3 regions of the Vibrio sp. T3Y01 genome follow, and region 1 is predicted to be linked to each of the others. Evidence: predicted binding sites of a transcription regulator. Region 1 holds the regulator's gene; each other region holds the start of a gene.

The links. Region 1 encodes MetJ, which represses methionine synthesis genes. Its sites were predicted from a motif close to TTAGACNTNTANANGTCTAA; they were not measured.
Region 2: a site for MetJ is predicted at 1,311-1,330, ahead of metE (5-methyltetrahydropteroyltriglutamate--homocysteine S-methyltransferase). Genes of this name have one in related genera too.
Region 3: a site for MetJ is predicted at 1,251-1,270, ahead of metA (homoserine O-succinyltransferase). Genes of this name have one in related genera too.

Annotation. Positions count from the first base shown of each region.
Region 1 covers NZ_VTXJ01000021.1:15,612-17,886, reverse strand. Annotated here, with positions in the region: gene F0232_RS19205 (malic enzyme-like NAD(P)-binding protein) at 1-665, shown strand, start outside; gene metJ (met regulon transcriptional regulator MetJ) at 847-1,167, opposite strand; gene F0232_RS19195 (O-succinylhomoserine (thiol)-lyase) at 1,376-2,275, shown strand, end outside.
Region 2 covers NZ_VTXJ01000005.1:239,236-241,510, reverse strand. Annotated here, with positions in the region: gene metE (5-methyltetrahydropteroyltriglutamate--homocysteine S-methyltransferase) at 1-1,120, opposite strand, end outside; gene F0232_RS07905 (LysR substrate-binding domain-containing protein) at 1,402-2,275, shown strand, end outside.
Region 3 covers NZ_VTXJ01000008.1:70,227-72,501, reverse strand. Annotated here, with positions in the region: gene pilW (type IV pilus biogenesis/stability protein PilW) at 1-104, opposite strand, end outside; gene metA (homoserine O-succinyltransferase) at 286-1,227, opposite strand; gene F0232_RS10785 (AAA family ATPase) at 1,493-1,861, shown strand; gene F0232_RS10780 (DUF3859 domain-containing protein) at 1,940-2,275, shown strand, end outside.

The DNA of each region.
Region 1 (2,275 bases):
GTGCTGGTGCAGCAGCGGTTGCGTGTATGGAGCTACTGATTAAGTGTGGCGCTCAGCGTGAGAAGATCTACATGCTTGACCGTAAAGGTGTGATCCACACTCGTCGTGATGATCTGAACGAATACAAAGAGCTATTCGCAAACAACACAGATAAGCGTACGCTTGAAGATGTTATCGAAGGTGCTGACCTATTCTTGGGCGTATCGGGTCCTAACCTGCTTCCAGCTGAAGCACTAACATTAATGGCTGATAAGCCAGTTGTGTTTGCATGTTCAAACCCAGATCCAGAGATCAAGCCAGAGCTTGCTCACGAAGTTCGTTCTGACCTTATTATGGGTACAGGCCGCAGTGATTACCCTAACCAAGTAAACAACGTACTTTGTTTCCCATTCATTTTCCGTGGTGCACTTGATGTGCGTGCAAGCGAAATCAATGACGAAATGAAGCTAGCAGCGGTTAAAGCGATTCGTGAACTAGCGAAAGAAGAAGTGCCAGCGGAAGTATTAAAAGCAGCGGGTGAGACGTCACTTGAGTTCGGCAAGGGTTACATCATTCCTAAGCCAATGGACCCACGTCTACTTCCTCGCGTAGCGAAAGCAGTAGCAGAAGCGGCCGTTGAATCTGGCGTTGCGCGTATCGAGATGCCTGCTAACTATATGGCATAGCAGCATATGGCGTAGTCGCTTGTTATAGCGGTTGCTCCATAGAGCACAAATAATAAAAAACCGACTCATCTGGAGTCGGTTTTTTTTATGTCTCTTATTCACAGAATACTGATAAGACGAATCAGTAATGTGAACATTCAGCTAAAGCGAATCAATATTGAAGGCAGTGACTGAGTTATTGTTATTCTTCGTCAAACGCTTCGAACTCGATGCCCATCTCTGTCATCAGTTTTTTCACTTCAGCAGGAATATCATCTGGGCGGTCTTTACGAAGGTCTTCATCTGTTGGCAGTGGTTGGCCTGTGTACGCATGTAGAAAAGCTTCACACAGTAGCTCACTGTTTGTTGCATGGCGCAGGTTGTTGATCTGGCGGCGAGTACGCTCGTCAGTAAGCACTTTTAGCACTTTTAAAGGGATAGAAACTGTAATCTTCTTTACTTGTTCGCTTTTCTTTCCATGCTCAGCATATGGGCTTATGTATTCACCATTCCAGTCGGCCATTGCGTACCTTCATCACTTTAGTTGTTAGATTAAATTAATAGTGGTGATTTTAGCGGGATTTACCGCCATAAGCAAAGACATATAGACGTCTAGAAGTGTTGACGTCTCACGTTTATGAAAGTAAAGTGAATAACATATATCTAACACAGCCGCAAAATGCCGACAAGCAGCTGTGACTCTCAGACGCAAAACTTGTAAGGAAGCACCTATGAGCAGCCGGAAGCCAGCAACAATCGCAGTACGTACTGGTATCGAGTCAGACACGCAACACCATGCCGTTGTCCCACCTATTTATCTTTCGACTAACTATGGTTTTCCCGCTTTTGGTGAAGTGCCAAAGTACGATTACACCCGTTCAGGTAACCCAAACCGCGGTTTATTAGAAACGGCACTGTTTGAGCTTGAATCGGGCAAAGGTGCAGTGGTTACTAACTGCGGTACTTCTGCACTTAACTTATGGGTTTCCGCTTTCTTAGGCAGTGATGATCTGATTGTCGCACCACACGACTGCTATGGTGGTACTTACCGTCTGTTTAACACTCGCTCACTAAAAGGTGACTTCAAAGTTCTGTTTGTTGATCAATCGGATCAAGCGGCACTGGATGCGGCGATCGCGCTTAAGCCAAAGTTGATCTTAATTGAAACACCATCGAATCCTTTAGTTCGTGTAGTTGATATTGCAGAAACTTGCCGTAAAGCGAAAGAGGTTGGTGCTCTGGTTGCTGTCGACAATACATTTTTGACACCAGTGTTCCAAAAGCCTTTAGAGCTGGGTGCGGATTTTGTTATCCACTCAACTACTAAATATATCAACGGACATTCAGATGTGATTGGTGGTGTGGTGATCACTAAAACAGAAGAGCACGCTGAAGAGCTAGCATGGTGGGGTAACTGTATTGGTGCGACCGGCACACCATTTGATAGCTACATGACACTACGTGGCATTCGTACGTTAGGTGCTCGTATGCGAGTTCACGAAGAGAGTTCACGTGAAATTCTAGCGTCTCTGCAGCAGCAAGATCTCGTTGGTACTATTTACCACCCAAGCCTTCCTGAACACCCAGGTCATGATATCGCGAAGAAGCAGCAGTCTGGCTTTGGTTCAATG
Region 2 (2,275 bases), on a different contig from region 1:
TCACTTTCTGTTTCGCGAAAGCAAACCAGCTTTTCACTTCGTTGCTAAGCGAATCTTCTAGCTCTAAATCAACCGGGCTGTGTAGCAGCGAACATGAGCTCGCCACCCAAAGCTTATCGCCTAACTTCTCTTTCACCGGTTGCAGTTTCGCTAGTTGAGTCGCTAAGTCTGCTCGCCAAACATTGCGTCCGTTGATCACACCAGCAGACAACACCCACTCCGCCGGTAATTGACTAACGACTTCATCAAGCTGCTGTGGCGCTGCAGCTAGATCGATATGCAGCCCGTTAACCGGTAGTTTGACGATTTTGTCTAAAGTATCTGTCACCGAGTCGAAGTACGTGGTTAATAGCAGTTTCACTTCCCCTTGAATAACTTGGTATGCCAGTTTAAATGAATCAGCCCATTGTTTTTCAAGCTCGAGGGCAAGAATTGGCTCATCAATTTGAACCCACTCAACCCCCAACTTGGCAAGCTTCGCCAAAATCGCTTGGTAGGCAGTCAGCAAGCGGGGCAACAAGGTTAAGCGGTCGAAGCCCTCTTCTACCTCTTTCCCTAAGTACAAGTAAGACAGTGGACCAAGAAGGACAGGCTTCACTTTATGCCCTGCTTGAACGGCTTCATTCACTTCATCAAACAATTGTGGCCAGCTCACCTCAAACGAATCATCTTTACTGAACTCAGGAACGATGTAGTGATAGTTGGTATTGAACCACTTGGTCATATCTGACGCCGCTGCACCGTTTTTCGTGCCTTCAGAAGCATGTTTCCCACCACAACAAGCAGCTTCAATTTGTGATTGCCCACGTCCCACTCGGAACAAGGTATCTAAATCAGGAAAAGCTTTCTCCTCTTCGCTACCACCAGCATGACGCTTTGGTACATGCCCCAATAGCAAAGTCGTTGTCAGTACATGGTCGTACCATGCGAAGTCACCCGCAGTTGCAAAGCTAAGATTCGCATCAGCTTGTACATTCCAGTTACGATTTCTCAGCTCGCTACCTAACTGTTTGAGTTCTGATTGGTTGATTTCACCACGCCAGTATTTTTCGAGTGTGAATTTCAGTTCGCGCTTTTCACCGATACGTGGGTAGCCAAGAATATGCGTTGTTGTCGTCATGAACCTGTTCCTTATTCAATAATTGTTAGTTTCTTTTCAGATTGCCTATTGTGCTCTTTCTTTTATAAAAAGGCGTCTGGATGGCTAAACTATCTACCGAATCGAATCGCTGAACAACGTCCAAATATTCATCTTGTTTATTAAAAATATTCATCATCAGCGAGTCAGAGATGAATATAGTTAAATCCATCTGGACATCTAGACGTTTACAAATGATAAAAAAACCCGTAGGGTGATTATTAAGAAATATTGAATTAGCTTAGGGAATATGAGGAATACTCATGATAGAGCTTAAACATCTGCGAACATTGACGACCTTGAGAGATAGCGGTTCGCTCACAGCAACAGCAACCTCTCTACACCTGACTCAGTCGGCACTTTCTCATCAATTGAAGGATCTAGAGGCACGTATTGGTGGGCAGTTGTTCCTGCGCAAAACTCGGCCAGTAAAGTTCACCTCAGAGGGGGAGATCTTGCTTAAGCTCGCTGATGAGATTCAACCAAGAATCGCTAAAGCAGAGAATGAGTTGGCGAGCCTCAAAGAGGACGTGAATGGGCGTCTGCATATGGCGATCGAGTGTCACTCATGCTTCCAATGGTTAATGCCTGCATTGAAAGAGTATCAAGTCGCTTGGCCAAGCGTGACTCTAGATTTCTCGTCCGGTTTTGGCTTTGAACCGCTACCCGCGCTAATGGCCGGCGAGTTGGATTTAGTGATCACCTCAGACATTCAACCTCGCTCTGAGATCCACTATGAGCCACTTTTCGATTTCGAGATGCGTTTGATCACGGCGATTAACTCTCCTTTGGCCGAGAAACCAAGCATTGATCCGCAAGATCTTAGCGATCTCACGATGCTTTCCTACCCAGTTCAAAAGCAGCGTCTAGATGTGGTGAAACACTTCTTGCAACCTGCAGGTATTGAACCGAAGAAGTGGAAGCAGGCAGACAACACCTTGATGTTAGTGCAAATGGTATCAGCAGGGTTAGGGGTCGCAGCCTTGCCAAACTGGGCAATCAGCGAGTTTTCAAGACAGGGATTAATTGCTAGTAAGCCTCTAGGTAAAGGGCTTTCAAGAAGGCTATTCGCTGCGGTAAGAAACTCAGAGAAAGACAAACGTTATCTGCAAGCATTCTTCAGCACTGCAAGGCAGC
Region 3 (2,275 bases), on a different contig from region 1:
TCTATTTTCGGTGGTCCCTTTGTTACAGAGACACAGCCAACCAATGAGAGAGATGCAATCAGAGCTGAGAATAGGGGATTTGAAAACAATGACTTGGCAGGCATGTGAAGCTCCTTATGAACACCAGACAATCATATGAGATTGATAAACATAAGGTGGTAAATCTATGGTGGAATGCGACCCACTCTCCATAAAAAAACTGCGTACAACTGGCTTGTTTTCATCGTTAAACGAATCAACAGTTTATTGTACGCAGCTTTCTTTTACTGACTAAATAGCGAATAGTTAATCGTCTTTGGTGAAGTTCTCTTCGCTGAAGTGATCCAAATCGTAAGGCGTTTGTTGGTAAACGCAGTAGTTTAGCCAGTTTGAGAACAGTAAGTGACCGTGGCTGCGCCAGCTCGCGACCGGTTTGTTGTCTGGGTTATTGTTCGGGTAGTAGTTGATAGGGATGACTGGCTCCATGCCTTCACCTAAATCACGGATGTATTCATTGTGAAGTGTATGTGCATCGTATTCAGGGTGACCAGTCACAAATACGTTTCGCTTGTCTTTGGTTGATGCTAGATACACACCAGCGACATCTGAAGTTGCAAGCACATCAAGGTCGGTATGCTCTGCTAGATACTCTGGCGAGAAATCCGCATAACGAGAGTGTGGCGCTAAGAAGGTGTCATCAAAACCACGAAGAATAGGGTGGTAAGGGTTGTGAATCTCGTGGTTGTAAACGCCAGACAGCTTCTCTTTACGAGTACGCTTCGGTAAGTCATACAGCAGTTTCAGGCCCGCTTGAGCAGCCCAGCACACATAGAGAGTCGAGGTAACGTGCTTGTTAGCCCACTCCATGATGGTTTTTAGGTGGTCCCAGTAGATAACATCTTCAAACTGAACCAAGCCCAGTGGCGCACCAGTGATGATCAGTCCATCAAAGTTACGGTTTTTGACCATCTCAAATTGACGGTAAAAGTTATCCAAGTGCTCGGTCGGTGTATTTTTACTTGGACGATCATCGATTCGAAGCAGCTCAACATCCACTTGCAACGGGCTATTGGATAGTAGGCGTAAGAATTGAGTCTCGGTTTCAATCTTCTTCGGCATTAGGTTGAGGATCAAGACTCGAAGTGGACGGATTTCCTGTGTCGATGCTCTTGATAGCGGCATAACAAAGATGTTTTCTTCACGAAGAACATCGCTCGCTGGCAATTGGTCTGGAATGCGAATAGGCACAGCTTTCTCCCTAAGCTAGATATGTAGACGTCTATACTTCTAAATCTATAATAGTTTGATGCGCTTGTCGATATACAAAATGGATAGTTGTAAATTATTTGTGTTTTTATCAAGAGAGCACTTAGTCGCCTTATGGTTATTGCCTCTGTTTAACAATGCATAGACAATGTACAAGTGTGATTGATTGCTGATATCGGCAGTAATAAGAGCAACACTCTACTATTTACGATAAACTCATGTTTTTGATTTAAGCCGAAAAACATCAATGAAGTTAATACTCATTCGAGGGCTGCCAGGTTCGGGTAAGTCAACAAAAGCAAAAACTTATGACGCCTTGCATGTCGAAGCTGATATGTATTTTGTTAATGAGCAAGGTGAGTACTGTTTTGACCCCAAACAGCTACAACAGGCCCATGAGTGGTGCCAAAACACCGCTGAAAATGGCCTTAAGAAAGGGAAAGATGTCGTTGTATCGAATACCTTCATCAAGCACTGGGAAATGAAGGCTTATCGCCAACTCGCGCTTAAATACAAGGCGGATTTAGTGATTGAAGTTTGCCGAGAGAACTACGGCACTATTCACGACATTGAACCATCAGTGCTCAAGCGCATGGCGAGAGATTGGCAAGAGTAGCTCTACTCTGATGTCACTCTATAGACTGGGTAACCCCTCGTATTAAACTAACAAAACAATTCCAAGGTAACGATTGAAATGGCAAAACGCTCTGTCGTCGTAGAGATGACTTCTTACGGTATTTACACCACGTGGGATTCTAAGTCTAAAGACCTACCTAAAATACAAGAGTTTACCACCACCGTTGACGCTGAAATCGACGTCGAGTTTGGCTATATCTTGAATATCAAAAAAGCCAAAGGCGAAAAAATCCGTTACTGCATTTATCACCCGGATATCACAACTGACAAAGGCGAAGTGCTTGAGCCGTTCGATGGTGAAGAGTACGTCGGCAATAACGATTGGGATTTCTACCTAGGCGACACCATTTGGGCGCCAGTCTCAAACAAGATTGGTAAATGGCGCATGACGGTC